3 regions of the Dietzia sp. B32 genome follow, and region 2 is predicted to be linked to each of the others. Evidence: riboswitches for the same ligand, from Rfam matches in the RefSeq annotation. Region 2 holds a riboswitch; each other region holds the start of a gene.

Evidence for each region. Region 2 has a riboswitch for cobalamin ahead of L8M95_RS17280 (ABC transporter substrate-binding protein). Riboswitches for the same ligand answer to the same signal wherever they lie in the genome.
Region 1: linked by a shared signal. The riboswitch ahead of L8M95_RS09720 (ABC transporter substrate-binding protein) and the one ahead of L8M95_RS17280 (ABC transporter substrate-binding protein) in region 2 are both predicted to bind cobalamin.
Region 3: linked by a shared signal. The riboswitch ahead of L8M95_RS14165 (VWA domain-containing protein) and the one ahead of L8M95_RS17280 (ABC transporter substrate-binding protein) in region 2 are both predicted to bind cobalamin.

The regions. Positions count from the first base shown of each region.
Region 1 is NZ_CP093845.1:2,032,187-2,037,174, forward strand. It holds gene ggt (gamma-glutamyltransferase) at 1-1,481, shown strand, start outside; cobalamin riboswitch at 1,477-1,620, shown strand; gene L8M95_RS09720 (ABC transporter substrate-binding protein) at 1,709-2,668, shown strand; gene L8M95_RS09725 (iron ABC transporter permease) at 2,665-3,693, shown strand; gene L8M95_RS09730 (ABC transporter ATP-binding protein) at 3,690-4,574, shown strand; gene L8M95_RS09735 (MBL fold metallo-hydrolase) at 4,574-4,988, shown strand, end outside.
Region 2 is NZ_CP093845.1:3,672,301-3,677,288, reverse strand. It holds gene L8M95_RS17290 (ABC transporter ATP-binding protein) at 1-423, opposite strand, end outside; gene L8M95_RS17285 (FecCD family ABC transporter permease) at 420-1,553, opposite strand; gene L8M95_RS17280 (ABC transporter substrate-binding protein) at 1,555-2,553, opposite strand; cobalamin riboswitch at 2,674-2,833, opposite strand; partial or broken gene L8M95_RS17275 (cobalamin biosynthesis protein) at 2,903-3,874, opposite strand; gene L8M95_RS17270 (ABC transporter ATP-binding protein) at 3,852-4,634, opposite strand; gene L8M95_RS17265 (iron ABC transporter permease) at 4,631-4,988, opposite strand, start outside.
Region 3 is NZ_CP093845.1:2,991,371-2,996,358, forward strand. It holds gene L8M95_RS14155 (cobalt-precorrin-4/precorrin-4 C(11)-methyltransferase) at 1-267, opposite strand, end outside; gene cbiE (precorrin-6y C5,15-methyltransferase (decarboxylating) subunit CbiE) at 264-1,508, opposite strand; cobalamin riboswitch at 1,584-1,768, shown strand; gene L8M95_RS14165 (VWA domain-containing protein) at 1,790-4,054, shown strand; gene cobO (cob(I)yrinic acid a,c-diamide adenosyltransferase) at 4,054-4,668, shown strand; gene L8M95_RS14175 (cobyrinate a,c-diamide synthase) at 4,662-4,988, shown strand, end outside.

The sequences.
Region 1 (4,988 bases), 1.6 Mb from region 2:
AGACGGCGCCCGCGGCCGCCACCGTCGACTACCTGCGCCACATCTCCCCCGAGGACACAGGCGAGCCGCAACCCGACGCCCGCCGCAGCGGACGGTCGATCGGCGTACCCGGCATCCTGCGGCTGCTCGAGTCCGCGCACGACGACCACGGCACCCGCGAGTGGCGGGAGTTGTTCGACCCGGCCGTGGTGCTGGCCGACGACGGGTTCGACATCAGCCCGCGTCTGGCCGCGTCCATCGCCGACGCCGCCGAGGACCTGGCCCGCGACCCCGACGCCGCCGCCTACTTCCTCGAGGGCGGCACCGGGAAACCCGCCGGGACTCGCCTGACGAACCCGGCCTACGCCAAAACCCTCGCAGCAGTGGCCAGCGAGGGCGCCGACGCGTTCTACACGGGCGCGATCGCCGAGGCGATCATCGAGCAGGTCACCACGCAACGCGAGGGCATCACGCCGGGCGCGATGACGCTCGACGACCTCGCCGGCTACCAGGCGACCACCCGCGACCCCGTGTGCAGCCCCTACCGGGACCACGCCGTGTGCGGCATGGGGCCGCCGTCCTCCGGCGGCACCGCGGTCGCAGCGACCATGACGATGCTGGCGGACAAGAACCTCGCCGCGTACCCACCGACCGGAGTCGACGACGACGGAGGCCTGCCCTCGCCGGAGGCGGTGCACCTGGTGACCGAGGCGGAAAGGCTCGCCTACGCCGACCGCGACGTCTACATCGCCGACCCACGCTTCGTCCCGCCGCCCCTCGGCTCGCCGCTGACCCTGCTGCGTCCCGGGTACCTGGCCGGGCGGGCCGAGCTCATCGACCCCGACCGCTCCATGGGCGAGGCCGAGCCCGGCGAGTTCGCCTTCGACGCCCGCGGCGTGTTCACCGGACCCGAGCACGGCACCAGCCACATCAGCATCATCGACGCCGAGGGCAACGCGGCCGCGCTGACCACCACCGTGGAGTCGGCGTTCGGTTCCTTCCAGATGGTGGAGGGATTCCTGCTCAACAACCAGCTCACCGACTTCGCGGCCGAGCCCCGCAACGAGGCCGGGGAGCTGCAGGCCAACCGTGTGCAGCCGGGCAAGCGGCCCCGCTCGTCCATGGCTCCCACGATGGTCTTCGACGGATCTCCTCTCGCCCGCGGCGACCTGCGCGCGGTGGTGGGCTCGCCCGGCGGATCGCGGATCATCCAGTTCGTGGTCAAGACGCTCGTCGGGATGCTCGACTGGGGCCTGGACCCACAGCAGGCGGTGGGCGCCCCGTCGTTCGGGGCGAGCAACTCCCCCGAGACGGCGGTGGGCGGGGAGCACCCGGCGGTGGCACGCGACCCGGCGGCGGTGACCGGGCGGCTCACCGAGCTCGGCCACGAGGTCTCCACGGACGACCAATCGTCCGGGCTCTCCGCGATCCTGCGGCAGTCCGACGGCACCCTCGTCGGCGGCGCCGACCCGCGGCGCGAGGGGGTCGTGCTGGGCGGGTGAGCTACCCTCGACAGGTCCGGTCCTGCACCGGACACCGTGGTACACGGCGGAAGTCGGTGTGAATCCGACGCTGTCCCGCAACTGTGATCCCGTCCCCCCGGACGGGCAAGCCAGGTCGGCCGATACCGCGGCGCCGTACGAACTGACCTCGGACGAAGGACGGTTGCGTGCCGCGACGTCCTCGTCGCAGCCGAGCTGCTTTCGTCCTCCGTCTCCCGGAGGATGTCATGCACCACCCATACCGGCGGCCCCGCCGACCCCGCTCACTCCTGCTCGCGGCCCCCCTGGCCGCCGTCACCCTGCTCGTCTCGGCGTGCAGCGGGACCGGCGGCGACGAGCCGGCGTCGGCCGATCAGACCACCGCCGCGGCCGACGATCCGCAGGCGATCGTGTCGCTGGCCCCGGTCACCACCGAGATGCTCTACGCCGTCGGCGCCGGGGACCGGGTCGTGGCGGTCGACGAGCGCTCCGATTTCCCCGCCGGCGCCCCGGTCACCGACCTGTCCGGTTACACGCCCAACCTCGAGGCGATCCTGGGGTACGCACCGGACCTGGTGGTGCTCACCGACGACAACGGCGACATCGTGGCCGGGCTGGAACGCTCCGGCGTCGAGGTGCTCCAGCTGCCGGCCGCGCAGACCCTCGACGACACCTACGCGCAGCTCGAACAGGTCGGCGCCGCCACCGGGCACATCGGCGAGGCCGCGGAGCTGGTGTCACGGATGCAGGTCGAGATCGACGAGATCGTCGCCTCCGTGCCGGAGCGCGAGACCCCGCTGACGTACTTCCACGAGCTCGACGACACCTACTACACGGTCACCGACGCCACCTACGTCGGCGAGGTGTACTCCCTGCTGGGCCTGACCTCGGTCGCCACCGGTGACGACCCGTACCCCCAGCTGTCGGAGGAGCTCATCCTCGAGGCCGACCCCGACCTGGTGTTCCTCGCCGACGGCCAGTGCTGCGGCATCACCCCGGAGGTCGTCGCCGAGCGGCCGGGGTGGGACGGGTTGACGGCCGTACGCGAGGGACGCGTCCACGTGGTCGACGAGGACCTGTCCAGCCGGTGGGGCCCGCGCATCGTGGACTTCATGCGCGAGGTCGCGGCGATCGTCTCGGCGGTGCCCGACGCCGCACCGGCCACGCCGGACACCGCGGGGGCGGCCGAGAGCCAGCCCACCTCATGACCCGCCCGTCGCCTCGCCACGCCCTGGTGCTCGGCGGGGCGACGCTGCTGCTGGGGGCCGCGGTCCTGCTGGGCACCCTCATCGGCCCGGCGGGGCTCACCCCGGGCGGCGTGGTGCTCGAGCTCGTCGGCCGATTGCCGCTGGTCGAGGTCGACTCCGGGTTCACCGAGCGGCAGCAGGTCATCCTGTGGGAGATCCGTATCCCGCGGGTGGTGCTGGGGGCGGTCGTCGGCGCGATGCTGGCGATCGCCGGGGCCACCTACCAGGGCGTCTTCCGCAACCCGCTCGCCGACCCGTACCTGCTGGGTGTGTCCAGCGGGGCGGGCCTGGGCGCGACCCTGGCGATCGTCGTGGGCGGTGCGATGGGATCGGCGATGGTGCCGCCCGCCGCGTTCGCCGGCGGCATGATCGCCGTACTGGCCACCTACACGCTGGGCCGCAGCGTCGGCGGCGGACGCAGCGAGGTCGTCATCATCCTCGCCGGCGTCGCGGTGGCCGCGTTCGCCAGCGCCGTCCAGACGTTCTTCATGCAGCGCCACGACGAGACCCTGCGCCAGGTGTACTCGTGGATGCTCGGCCGCCTCACGACCAGCGGTTGGTCCGACGTGCAGACGGTGCTGCCGTACGTGATCGTCTCGGTGGCGGTGATCGCCCTGTTCCGGCGCACCCTCGACGTCATGGCGGTCGGCGACACCGAGGCCGCGACGCTGGGGATCGCCCCGGCGCGCGTGCGGTTGGTCCTCATCAGCGTGGCCACGCTCGGCACCGCGGCGGTGGTGTCGGTGTCCGGTCTCATCGGGTTCGTGGGCATCGTCATCCCCCACGCGGTGCGCATGCTCATCGGGCCGGGTCACCGGCTGCTCCTGCCGGTATCGTTGCTGGTCGGGGCCACGTTCCTCATCCTCGCCGACGTCGTCGCCCGGACCGCGATGAGCCCGGCCGAGCTGCCCATCGGCGTGGTGACGGCGGCGATCGGCGCCCCGTTCTTCCTCCTGGTCCTGCGTCGCAGCCGGGGGCACATATGAGCGCCACACCGTCCGCAGGGTCCGCGGGGTCCGCAGGGTGCGCCGGGTCCGCGCCCGCCGCCCTGACCTGCCGTGACCTGCGGGTCACCCGCGACCGCACCGCCATCCTCCACGGCATCGACCTCACCGTGCCCGCCGGCTCCTGGGTGTCCCTCGTGGGCCCCAACGGGTCCGGCAAGACGACCCTGCTGTTCGCTCTCGCCGGTCTCATCCCGGCCACCGGTCGCATCGAGGTCGACGGGCTGACGCCGCGCCGGGCCGGACGCCGCCGGGTGGCGCGGACGGTCGCGATGATGCCGCAGCGCCCGGTCGTCCCCGAGGGGGTCACGGCACGCGAACTCATCGGGCTCGGTCGCACCCCCCACATCGCGCGCTTCGGCACCGAGTCCGCCCACGACCGCGAGGTGGTCGAGCAGGTCATCGACCGCCTGGGGCTGCACGCTCTGGCCTCGCGCATCGCCACGACCCTGTCCGGGGGCGAACTGCAGCGGGTGGTGCTGGGCCGCTCGCTCGCGCAGGAACCGCGGGTGCTGCTGCTCGACGAGCCGACGAGCGCGCTGGACATCGGCCACCAGCAGCAGGTCCTCGACCTGGTGGACTCCATGCGCCGCGAGACCGGGCTGACCGTGGTGGCGGCGATGCACGACCTCACCTCGGCCGCTCACTACGGGCAGCGGTTGGTGCTGCTCGACGGGGGCCGTGTGGTGGCCGACGGTCCGCCCGAGGAGGTCCTCACCGCCGAGCGGGTGGCGCAGGTCTACGACGCGCGCGTGGAGGTCCTCGACCGCCGCGACGGCCGCGCGGTGTTGCCGCTGCGCGAGGCCGGGCCGGGCTCAGGAACCGGGACCGGACCCGGGCCGGCACCGCGGGCGGGTGCCTGATGGAGGTCGTGCTGCTGGGCACCGGCGCCGCCGACGGCTGGCCCAACCCGTTCTGCCTGTGTTCCTCGTGCGACGGGGCACGCCGGCTCGGCGTGCTGCGCGGCCAGACCTCCGCGCTGGTCAACGACGAGGTGCTCATCGACTGCGGACCGGAGGCCCCCGGCTCGGCCGTGCGGCTCGGACGGTCTCTGGCGTCGGTCAGACATCTGCTCATCACGCACGCCCACGCCGACCATCTCGGCCCCCAGGCGCTGCTCTTCCGCTCGTGGGTCCCCGGTGCCGGTGAGCTGGAGGTGGTCGGACCCGCGGACGCGCTCGAGGCGTGTCGACCCTGGGTGGGCCCGGACGACCCGGTGCGCTTCGTCCCGGTCGCCGCCGGGGACCGGCTCTCGGTGGGCGCGTACGAGGTGCGCG
Region 2 (4,988 bases):
CGACAGGGCCAGAACGTCCCGCTCGGCCAGCCCGGTCAACCCGACCCGGGCGAGCACTTGCTCCACAACGGTCGAGTCGTCGGTGCCGAAGGGCTCGAGAAGTCCCCGGGTGACCGTCCGGCCCAGGCGCACCGACTCGCGGACCGTGATGCCGCCCAACGAGACCGGTTCCTGCGTACTGGCCCCCACCGCGCGGGCCAGCGTGCGGCGACGCAGCGCGGAGACGTCCTCTCCGTCCACCGAGACCATCCCCGCCGACACCGGCAGAGCGCGGTAGCAGGTGCGCAACAGCGTCGTCTTGCCGCTGCCGTTCGGGCCGATGAGTGCGGTGACCCGGCCGGGTGCCACCGTGAGGTCCACGCCGTGGAGGATCCGCCGACCGCCGAGGTGGGCGGAGACATCGCGCGCGGTGAGGCTGCTCATCGGGACGCCTTCCCGTAGCGGTGCCACAACATCAGCAGGAACACCGGGCCGCCCACGACGCCCGTCACCACGCCCACCGGCAGCTCGGTGCCCTCGCTCACCGCGCGGGCGGCGAGGTCGGCCAGCACCAATGCGACCGCGCCGAGCAGCGCCGCCGCGGGAAGCAGGCGCGCCGCGGTGCGGCCCGTGAAGAACCCCGCGAGGTGGGGGATGAGCAGGCCGATGAAGCCGATCGTCCCGGAGACCGCCACCGCGCCCGCGGTGAGCAACGAGACGAGCAGCAGCATGAGCACCCGGAAGCGCGGGACGTTGACGCCCATCGCGGTGGCGCCGTCGTCACCGGTGAGAAGCAGGTCGAGGTGACGGCTGCACAGCATCACCACCGTGCCGGCAACGGCGAGGATCATCACCGGCGCCCACAGCATCGTCCACCCGGCGTCACCGAACCCGCCGGCCAGCCAGCGCATGACCGTGCCCAGCTGATGGTCGTCGCCGAGGACCAGCAGCGTGAACGTGTTGAGCGCGCCGAAGACCATGGTCATGGCCGCGCCGACCAGCACGATGGCCGTGGTGTCGTGGGCGCGGCGGGCCACCAGGACGACGCCGGCCAGCGGGAGCAGCGCGCCGAGGAACGCCGCGATCGGCAGGGTGAACACGCCCCACATCCCGGCGCCCACGCCGAGGACCGTCAGCACCACGACGCCGAAGCCCGCGCCCGAGGAGACCCCGAGCAGGTACGGGTCGGCGAGCGGGTTGCGGGTGACCGCCTGGGCGACGCCACCCGCCACGGCCAGCGACGCGCCCACGGCCGCCGCCATGAGCGCCCGGGGCAGTCGCGACTCCAGGACGATCGCCTCGCGGGCGTCGGTCCACCACGGATCGAACGCGCCCGGGGCGAGGCGGTGCGCGACGATCGCCCACACGTCCCCGATCGGGATCGAGACCGAACCCAGTGAGACCCCGGCCGCGATCGTCATCGCCAGCACCGCCACGAGCGGCAGGCAGATGAGCCACAGCGGCCGCCGCCCGGTGGGCGGGGCATCCGTGATGCGCCCGGAGCCGTGGCGGGGATCGACGCCCGTGCCGGCGCGGTCAACGCGCCCGCCGGTGTTCTCGGCGACGGTCGTCATGTCACTGCCCGAACGCGTGCGGGTGCAGCTCACGGGCGATGGTCTCGGTGGAGGTCGTCATCCGCGAGCTCTCGAAGAAGTCGGACAGCGGGACCACCACGATGCGATCCTCCCGGATCGCCGGCGTCGTGGACATGATGGGCTGCGCGCGCAGGTAGGCGATCTTGTCCTCCGCGCTGGTGGCGCCGTAGTCGAGTACCACGATCGCCTCGGGCTGACGCTCGCCCAGGAGCTCCCATGTGGACGTGAGATAGGGGCGGTCGCCCTCGGAGAAGATGTTGTCCGCGCCCGCGTACTCGCCGATCAGTTGTCCGATGCCCACGCCGCCGATCGTCGTCGGTTCTGATTCGCCACCGTCGTAGAAGAACGTGGGGGTGCCGGTGACACCCGACGCATCGAGCGTCTCTCGGACCTCCCTCATCTCGCCGGTGATCCGGTCCGTCAGGTCCCGGGCCCCCTGCTCGACGTCGAGGATCCGGCCGAGCTGGGAGAAGTCGGTCTCGAGCATCGACAGGTCACCGAAGCCCTCTCCGCAGTACTCCGAGAACAGGAAGGTGTTGATCCCCGCGGCCTCGAGGGCGTCGCGGCTGCGGCCCTCCTTGTCGTCGAAGGCGCTGCGCATCCCGGCCACCACGAGGTCGGGCTCGAGGTCCACGATCTGCTCCCAGGTCGGGTACTCCTCGGCCAGCGAGGGGATGGTGTGGAACTGATCGGCGACCTCCGGCAGGACGTCGTCCTGCTCGCCGTATCCCATTCCCACGATCCGGTCGCCGGCCCCCATCTGGATGAGGGTCTCGGTGACGTGGTCGTTCATCGAGACGATGCGCTGGGGTGGGGCGTCGTAGGTGGCCTCGCGGTCGCAGTTGGTGATGGTCACCGGGTCGGCGAAGGGTTCGGTTGAGCCCGCGGCCTCCTGCGCCTCGCCGCGGGAGCAGCCGGTGAGTGCGACCCCCGCGACGAGGAGGGTGGCGAGCGTGATTCTGGTGTGGCGACGGAACATGATCAGTCCTCGGATCGTGTCGTGCGGTCGACGACACGTGAGACCCGCAGGAGGGTAGGAGTCGACGACGACACCACGTCACCTGACAGGACCCCGGATCGCAGACCACGGCGATGTACTCGGAGTCGCGAACATCCGGGCAGGTAATCGGGCTCGCGGTCACGAAAGTGGCCACACACCGTTGCGGGTCAGCGCCGGATTCCCACCGGTCTTCCCCTGCTCGTTCCGGATGTCAGCAGTACGCCCTCAGGATAGGCACACCGCGTCCGCGTGCTTTGCAGGTACCCCGGCTCGGCGGAGCCGACCACGCGCGCTTCGTGGCCCGGCGCCGCCCGAGGACGGCGCGACGCACGACCACACCCAGCACGGCCAGGGCAGCGGTGCCCACCTGGACGCGGTCGTGCAGGAGGATCGCGCGGCGGATGTCGTCGTCCCGGACCGACCGGCCGTCACCGAGGACCGCTCGGTCCTCCACGCCGTAGGGGTAGGGCGTGGGCCCGCCAAGCCGGACCCCGAGTGCGCCCGCGCACACGGCCTCGACGACCCCGGCGTTCGGGCTCGGGTGCGCCCGCGCATCACGGAGCCACACCCGCAGGGCCCCGGCGGGACTCCCGCCCACGGTCGGGGCACAGACCACCCCGAGCGCGCCGGCCACCCGGGCCGGCAGGAACCCCAGCACGTCGTCGAACCGCGCCGCGGCGGTGCCGAAGTGGCGGTACCGATCCGAACGGTGACCCACCATCGCGTCCAGCGTGTTGGCCGCGCGGTGGACGGCGGCACCGGGCGAACCCGCCACCGCGGCCCAGAACAGCGTCGCCACCGCCGCATCGGAGGTGTTCTCCGCGACCGACTCGACGACCGCCCGCGCGAGATCCTCCGGGCCGAGCGCGGCCGGATCGCGACCGCACAACCACGGCAACAGGTCCCGGGAACCCGCGTGGTCGCCCCGGGCGAGCAGGTCACCCTGCCGCCGCGCGACCGCGAGCAGCGACGACCCGCCCAGGCACGACCACACCACGGCGGCGTCCCACGCCACTGCCGCGACGCGGTTCCGTCCGGCGAGACGTCCGACGCCCGTCACCGCAGCGGCGGTGCCCCCCACGAGGAGGCCGGTGAACAGCAGGCCCGCCGCCCGCTGCGTATTGGGCGTCCGGCCGGGCCGGAGGAGTCGCGACTCCACGGCGAGCGCCACCCGGCCGAAGCCCGCGACGGGGTGGAACCGCCCCGGGTCGCCGACGAGGCGGTCGAGAGCGAACCCGGCCGCGATGCCTGCCGCGCGGGTCGCGAGTGCGGTCCCGTCAGCGCGCGAGATAGCGGACATGCGCCCCCCGCCCGTCGTGGGTCACCTCGGCCTCCACTCCGTACACCTCCCGGATCAGATCGGCGGTGAGCACCTCGTGGGGCGCGCCGCCGATCACCAGTCGCCCACCGGATAACACGATGAGATGGTCGCAGAACGTGGCCGCCAGGGTGAGATCGTGCAGGGCCGCGATCACCGTGGTGTCCGTGGCGCGGACGAGGGCCAGCAGGTCGAGCTGGTGGCGGATGTCGAGGTGGTTGGTCGGTTCGTCGAGGACCAGCACCCCGGGCTCCTGGGCCAGGGCCCGCGCGATCTGCACCCGCTGCCGCTCGCCGCCGGACAGCGTCGCGTACCGCTGGTCCAGGCGGTCGCCGAGGCCGGTCGTGGCCGCCGCGCGCCGCACCACCCCGTCGTCCCCGGGAGCGGGGCCCGACCAGGCCGGGCGATGCGGGATGCGGCCGAGTTCGATGACCTCCCGGACCGTGGGGTTCTGGTCGGTGGTCGCCTCCTGCGCCACCAGCGCCAGGCGCCGGGACAGGCGTTTGCGGGGGAGTGATCGGATGTCCGTGCCGTCGAGGTGCACCGATCCGGTGTCGGGGCGGAGTAGGCCCGTCAGGATGCGCAGGAGCGTCGACTTGCCGGATCCGTTCGGCCCCAGCACCCCGACCATCGTGCCGTGGGCCGGGGCCACGCTGACGTCGTCGAGGATGGTCCGGCCGCGCACGGACCACGAGACGCTGCGCGCCTCGAGCGTCGACGGGGCGCCTGTGGCCGGGGTCATCGGCCCCGTCCCCGTCGCAGGAGGAGCCCGACGAAGGCCGGGACGCCGATGAGCGCGGTCGCCACCCCGATCGGCAACTCCTGGGGCGCGATCACGGTGCGGGAGACCGCGTCGATCCACACCACGAACACGGCCCCCATCAGCGCCGCGGTCGGGACGAGGACCCGGTGCCGGCCGCCGACCAGGGCACGGGCGGCGTGTGGCAGCACTAGGCCCACGAAGCCGATCGCCCCGCAGGTGCTCACGATGACGGCCGTGACGAGCGCCGTCACCACCATGAGCACCAGCCGGGTGCGCGCCACGTTGACGCCGAGGGCGGCCGCGGCGTCCTGGCCGAAGGTGAACGCGTCGAGG
Region 3 (4,988 bases), 680 kb from region 2:
AGCCGAGTACAGCGACGGGTCACCCGAACACAGCCGAACCACCTCGAGCCCATCGGCGTGAGCGGCGACGATCTCGCCGATGATCCCGTCGAGGTCCAGATGCTGGGTGTCCACCAGCCGGGCCTCGGGTCGGCAGTGGTCGAGCACACCGTCGTCGAGGTACGTCCCCGCGTACAGGCAGACGTCGGCCTCGCGCAGGGACGCAGCCGCGCGCAGCGTCAGCAGATCAGCGGCGCCGGGGCCGGCTCCTACGAAGTGAACGGTCACGAGCTCTCCCCTGTTTCCGAAGTATCAGCCGCAGCGACGAATGGCTTCACGGCCGCCCACTGCACCACCGCACGGGCGGGGGCCCAGCCGGCGAACCGGCCGATCGAGTCCGCGTGCTCGACCTGGATCCTGGTCAGCTCCCCGCCGAACTCGGCGCGGGCGTCGACCACCACGCGCTCGGTCTCCAGAGTCACCGCATGCGCGACCAGCCGTCCGCCGGGACGAAGTGCGTCCCAGCACTGTCTCAGCAGGCCAGGAGCAGTGCCGCCTCCACCGATGAACACCGCGTCCGGCCGCGGCAGACCGTCCAGAGCCTGGGGCGCCCGTCCGTGGACGACCTCCAACGACGGCACCCCCAGCCGCACGGCGTTGCGCGCGACACGCGCCGCCCGCTCGGGATCGGCCTCCACCGCGATCGCCCGACATGACGGGTGGGCGCGCATCCACTCGATGCCCACCGACCCGGCGCCGGCGCCCACGTCCCACAGCAAATCACCGGCCATCGGTGCGAGCCGCGACAGGGCGGAAGCCCGCAGGTCGCGGCGGGTGAGCTGGCCGTCGTTCTCGAAGGCGTCGTCGGGCAGGCCCGGCACCAGTCCGAGCGGGTGGGCGGACGCGTCGGCCACGCACTCAACCGCCAGGACGTGCAGGGCGGGGGCCTCGTGATCGACAGCCCAGTCGCGCGCCGCGCGGGAAAACCGGGCCTCGGTCGGACTCCCCAGATCGGCGAGCACGGTCATCTCGCTCCCCCCGTATCCGGCGCCCCGGAGCGTCGCGGCGACCTCTCCCGGCGTGTTCCGATCCGCCGAGAGCACCAGCACCCGCCGCCCCGGCGCCAGCTCACGGGGCAGCGCGCGGTGGTCGCGCAGCACCGCCACGGACTCGGCCGGCCACCGCATCCTGGCGCGGGCCAGCGCGACCGAGGACACCGCCGGGAGCACCTCCACCGCGTCCGCGCCGAGCAGCTCGATCAGGGTGGTGCCGATCCCGGCGACCAGCGGATCGCCCGAGGCCAGGGCCACGATCGACCGCCCGACCCACCGCTGGAGCAGCTCCGGCAACCCGTCCCGCAGCGGCCGCGGCCACGGCACGCGTTCGGCCGTCACCTCGCCCGGAATCATCGCCAGATGACGCTCGCCGCCGAGCACCACATCGGCGCCCATGATGGCGCGACGGCGGGCCTCGTCGAGCCCCGCCCACCCGTCGCCGCCGATGCCGACGACCACCACCCGTGCATTCATGACGCGGAACCCTACCGCGACACCTGAGGCGCCCCGGGACAGGCCGTTGGGCTAGCCTCGGCACCACACAACCGAACAGACCCCACAGCACGAGGTGCCCCACGACCGCGAGAGCGGGCGGAGGGGAGAATCAGGGAAGCCGGTGAGAATCCGGCACAGGGCCCGCTACGGTAACCCGGCCTCTCAGGCGATCGCGCCCCGCGCGCACATCCGAGATGAGCCGGGAAGTCCGGAGACCGGCCTCGCGCTGACCAGCCTGGCAGACGAGAGCGGGAGCCCCCATGCCACTGCACTACCCCTTCAGCGCTGTCGTCGGTTCCGACGACATGGCGCTGGCCCTGACCCTGACCGCGGTGTCCCCGGCGGTCGGCGGCGTGCTGATCCGCGGCGAGAAGGGCACGGCCAAGTCCACGATGGTCCGCGCCCTCACCGGGATCCTGCCGGAGGTCGAGGTCGTCACCGGCGACCGCTTCTCCTCCGCACCTGACGACCGCGGCTCCGAGACCCCGGACGGGCGTATCCCCCACGACGCGCCCACCGAGCGGCGGCCCGTCCGCCTGGTCGAGCTACCAATCGGGGTGTCCGAGGACCGCATCACCGGATCACTACACCTGGAGAGTGCGCTTGCCGACGGGGTGACCGTGTTCCAACCGGGCCTACTCGCCCGCGCACACCGCGGACTGCTCTACGTGGACGAGGTCAACCTGCTCCACGACCACGTGGTGGACCTGCTGCTCGACGCCGCCGCGATGGGCCGGGTGACCGTGGAGCGCGACGGCATCTCGGTGGAGCACGCCGCGCGCTTCGTGCTGATCGGCACCATGAACCCCGAGGAGGGTGAGCTCCGGCCCCAGCTCCTGGACCGCTTCGGCCTCACCGTGGAGGTGGCCGCGCCCCGGGACCCGGAGCTGCGCGCCGAGGTGGTGCGCCGCCGGATCGCGTTCGAGGCCGACCCGGCGGGATTCGTCGCCGCCCACGCCGCCGACGAGGCCGCAGTGCGCGAGCGGATCGCCGCCGCGCGGCGCGTACTCGACCGGGTGAGACTGACCCCCTGGGCGCTGTCCACCATCGCCCGGGTGTGTGCGGGCTTCGACGTGGACGGCATGCGCGCCGACATCGTTACCGCCCGCACCGCCGCCGCCCACGCCGCATGGCAGGGCCGGACCCGGATCACCCGCGAGGACATCCGCGTCGCCGCGCGCATGGCACTGCCCCACCGCCGCCGTCGTGCCCCGTTCGATGCGCCGGGGCTCGACGAGGACCTGTTGGAACGGCTCCTGGGCGACGACGACGAGCCCGATCCCGACCCCCGGGACGAGACCGCGCCAGCCGACGACGCCGAACAGTCGGAGTCCGCAGACGAGTCCGCGTCGGCAGACACGACGGATGCCGAGTCGACCCCGGCGCGGGCCTCGGCCGAGGACGCCGGGCACGAGCACGCACCCGAGCAGACCGAGCAGACCGAGGACAGCCCCGACGCTGCCGACGCCTCCGGCACCGCGGGCACCGACCAGGCGGACGGCCACTCGGACGACGACGCCGACAGCCGAGCCGACGAGCTGCCCGGCGGACACGCCGCGGAGGACACCCCCGGCGACGGCTCGCGGTCCGACGCACCCGGGCCCATCCCGCCCGAGCCGGGCACAGTCACCGCGGCCGCGGCGCCGTACCGCACCCGCCTGCTCGCCGTCGCCGGTACCGGCCAGGGCGCGGCCGGCCGCCGGTCGAGGGCCATTACCAGCACTGGCCGCCGCATCGGCGCGGGCGCGTTCACCGGGGCCGACCTGCACCTGCCCGCCACGATCCGCTCCGCCGCGCCGCAGCAGTCCGCCCGGGGTCGCGAGGCCGGCCGCAACGGCGGTCGACTCCGGCTGGCCGCCGAGGACCTGCGCTCGGCGGTGCGCGAGGGCCGCGAGTCCAACCTCGTGCTGTTCTGCGTGGACGCCTCCGGCTCCATGGCCGCCCGCACCCGGATGGAGCAGGTCAAGACCGCGATCCTCTCCCTACTGCTGGACGCCTACCGCCGCCGCGACAAGGTGGGACTGGTGACCTTCCGCGGGTCCGCGGCCCACGTGACCCTGCCGCCCACCTCGTCGGTCGACATCGCGGCCACCCGCCTCGCGGAACTCCCAGCGGGCGGCCGGACCCCACTGGCCGAGGGACTGCTCACCGCCGCCGAGGTCCTGCGCATCGAAGGCGTCCGCGATCCGCGGCGGCGGGCCCTCCTCGTCGTCGTCACCGACGGCCGCGCCACCCACGGCCCGGACGCCCTCGCCAGGTCCCGCACCGCGGCGACCGGGCTGGCCTCCCTCGGCGTGGCCTCGGTGGTGGTGGACTGCGAGACCGGCCGCTTCCGGATGGGCCTGGCCTCCGAGCTCGCCGGGCACCTGGGCGCCGACCACGTGCCGTTGGGCGAGGTCACCGCCGAGGGACTCACCGATACCGTCCGCGCCCGCACCGCGCACCCAGGTTCCGCCGACCGCGGCCCGGCCCCGGACGACCGCATGCGACCCGGCCATCCGCGCACCGAAGGTGAGGTGGCCTGATGCCCAAGGGACAGCCGGAGATCGTGCCCGACGACGGGCTCAGCACCCGCCAACGCCGCAACCGGCCGCTGGTCATGGTCCACACCGGGCCCGGCAAGGGAAAGTCCACCGCCGCGTTCGGCCTGGCGATGCGCGCCTGGAACCAGGGCTGGGACATCGGGGTGTTCCAGTTCGTCAAGTCCGCCAAGTGGCGCATCGGCGAGCAGACCGTCATGGAACGCCTCGCCCGCCTGCACGACGAGACCGGCGAGGGCGGGCCCGTCGAGTGGCACAAGATGGGCTCGGGGTGGTCGTGGTCGCGCAAGGACGGCACCGAGGACGACCACGCCGCCGACGCCGCCGAAGGATGGGCCGAGATCAAGCGGCGCCTCGCCGACGAGCGGCACGACCTCTACCTGCTCGACGAGTTCACCTATCCCATGAAATGGGGCTGGGTGGATGTCGACGACGTGGTCGCCACCCTCGCGAACCGCCCCGGCCGGCAACACGTGGTGATCACCGGCCGCGACGCCGACCCCCGGCTGCTCGAGGTCGCCGACCTGGTCACCGAGATGGGCAAGGTCAAGCACCCGATGGACGCCGGGCAGAAGGGGCAGCGGGGCATCGAATGGTGACCGAGCTGCCGCGCATCGTGGTGGCCGCACCGGCGTCGGGGCACGGCAAGACCACCGTCGCGACCGGCCTCATGGCGGCGCTACGCCGCACCGGGCTGGAGGTCTCGGGGCACAAGGTGGGCCCCGACTACATCGACCCCGGGTACCACGCTCTGGCCACCGGGCGGGCGGGCCGCAATCTGGACCCGCACCTGGTGGGCGAGGAGCGGATCGTGCCGCTGCTGCTGCACGGCGCCGGCGCGGGAGGGGGCGCGGGCGGGACCGGGATCGGCGCCGGGCGGCCCGCCGACGTCGCGGTGATCGAGGGCGTCATGGGCCTG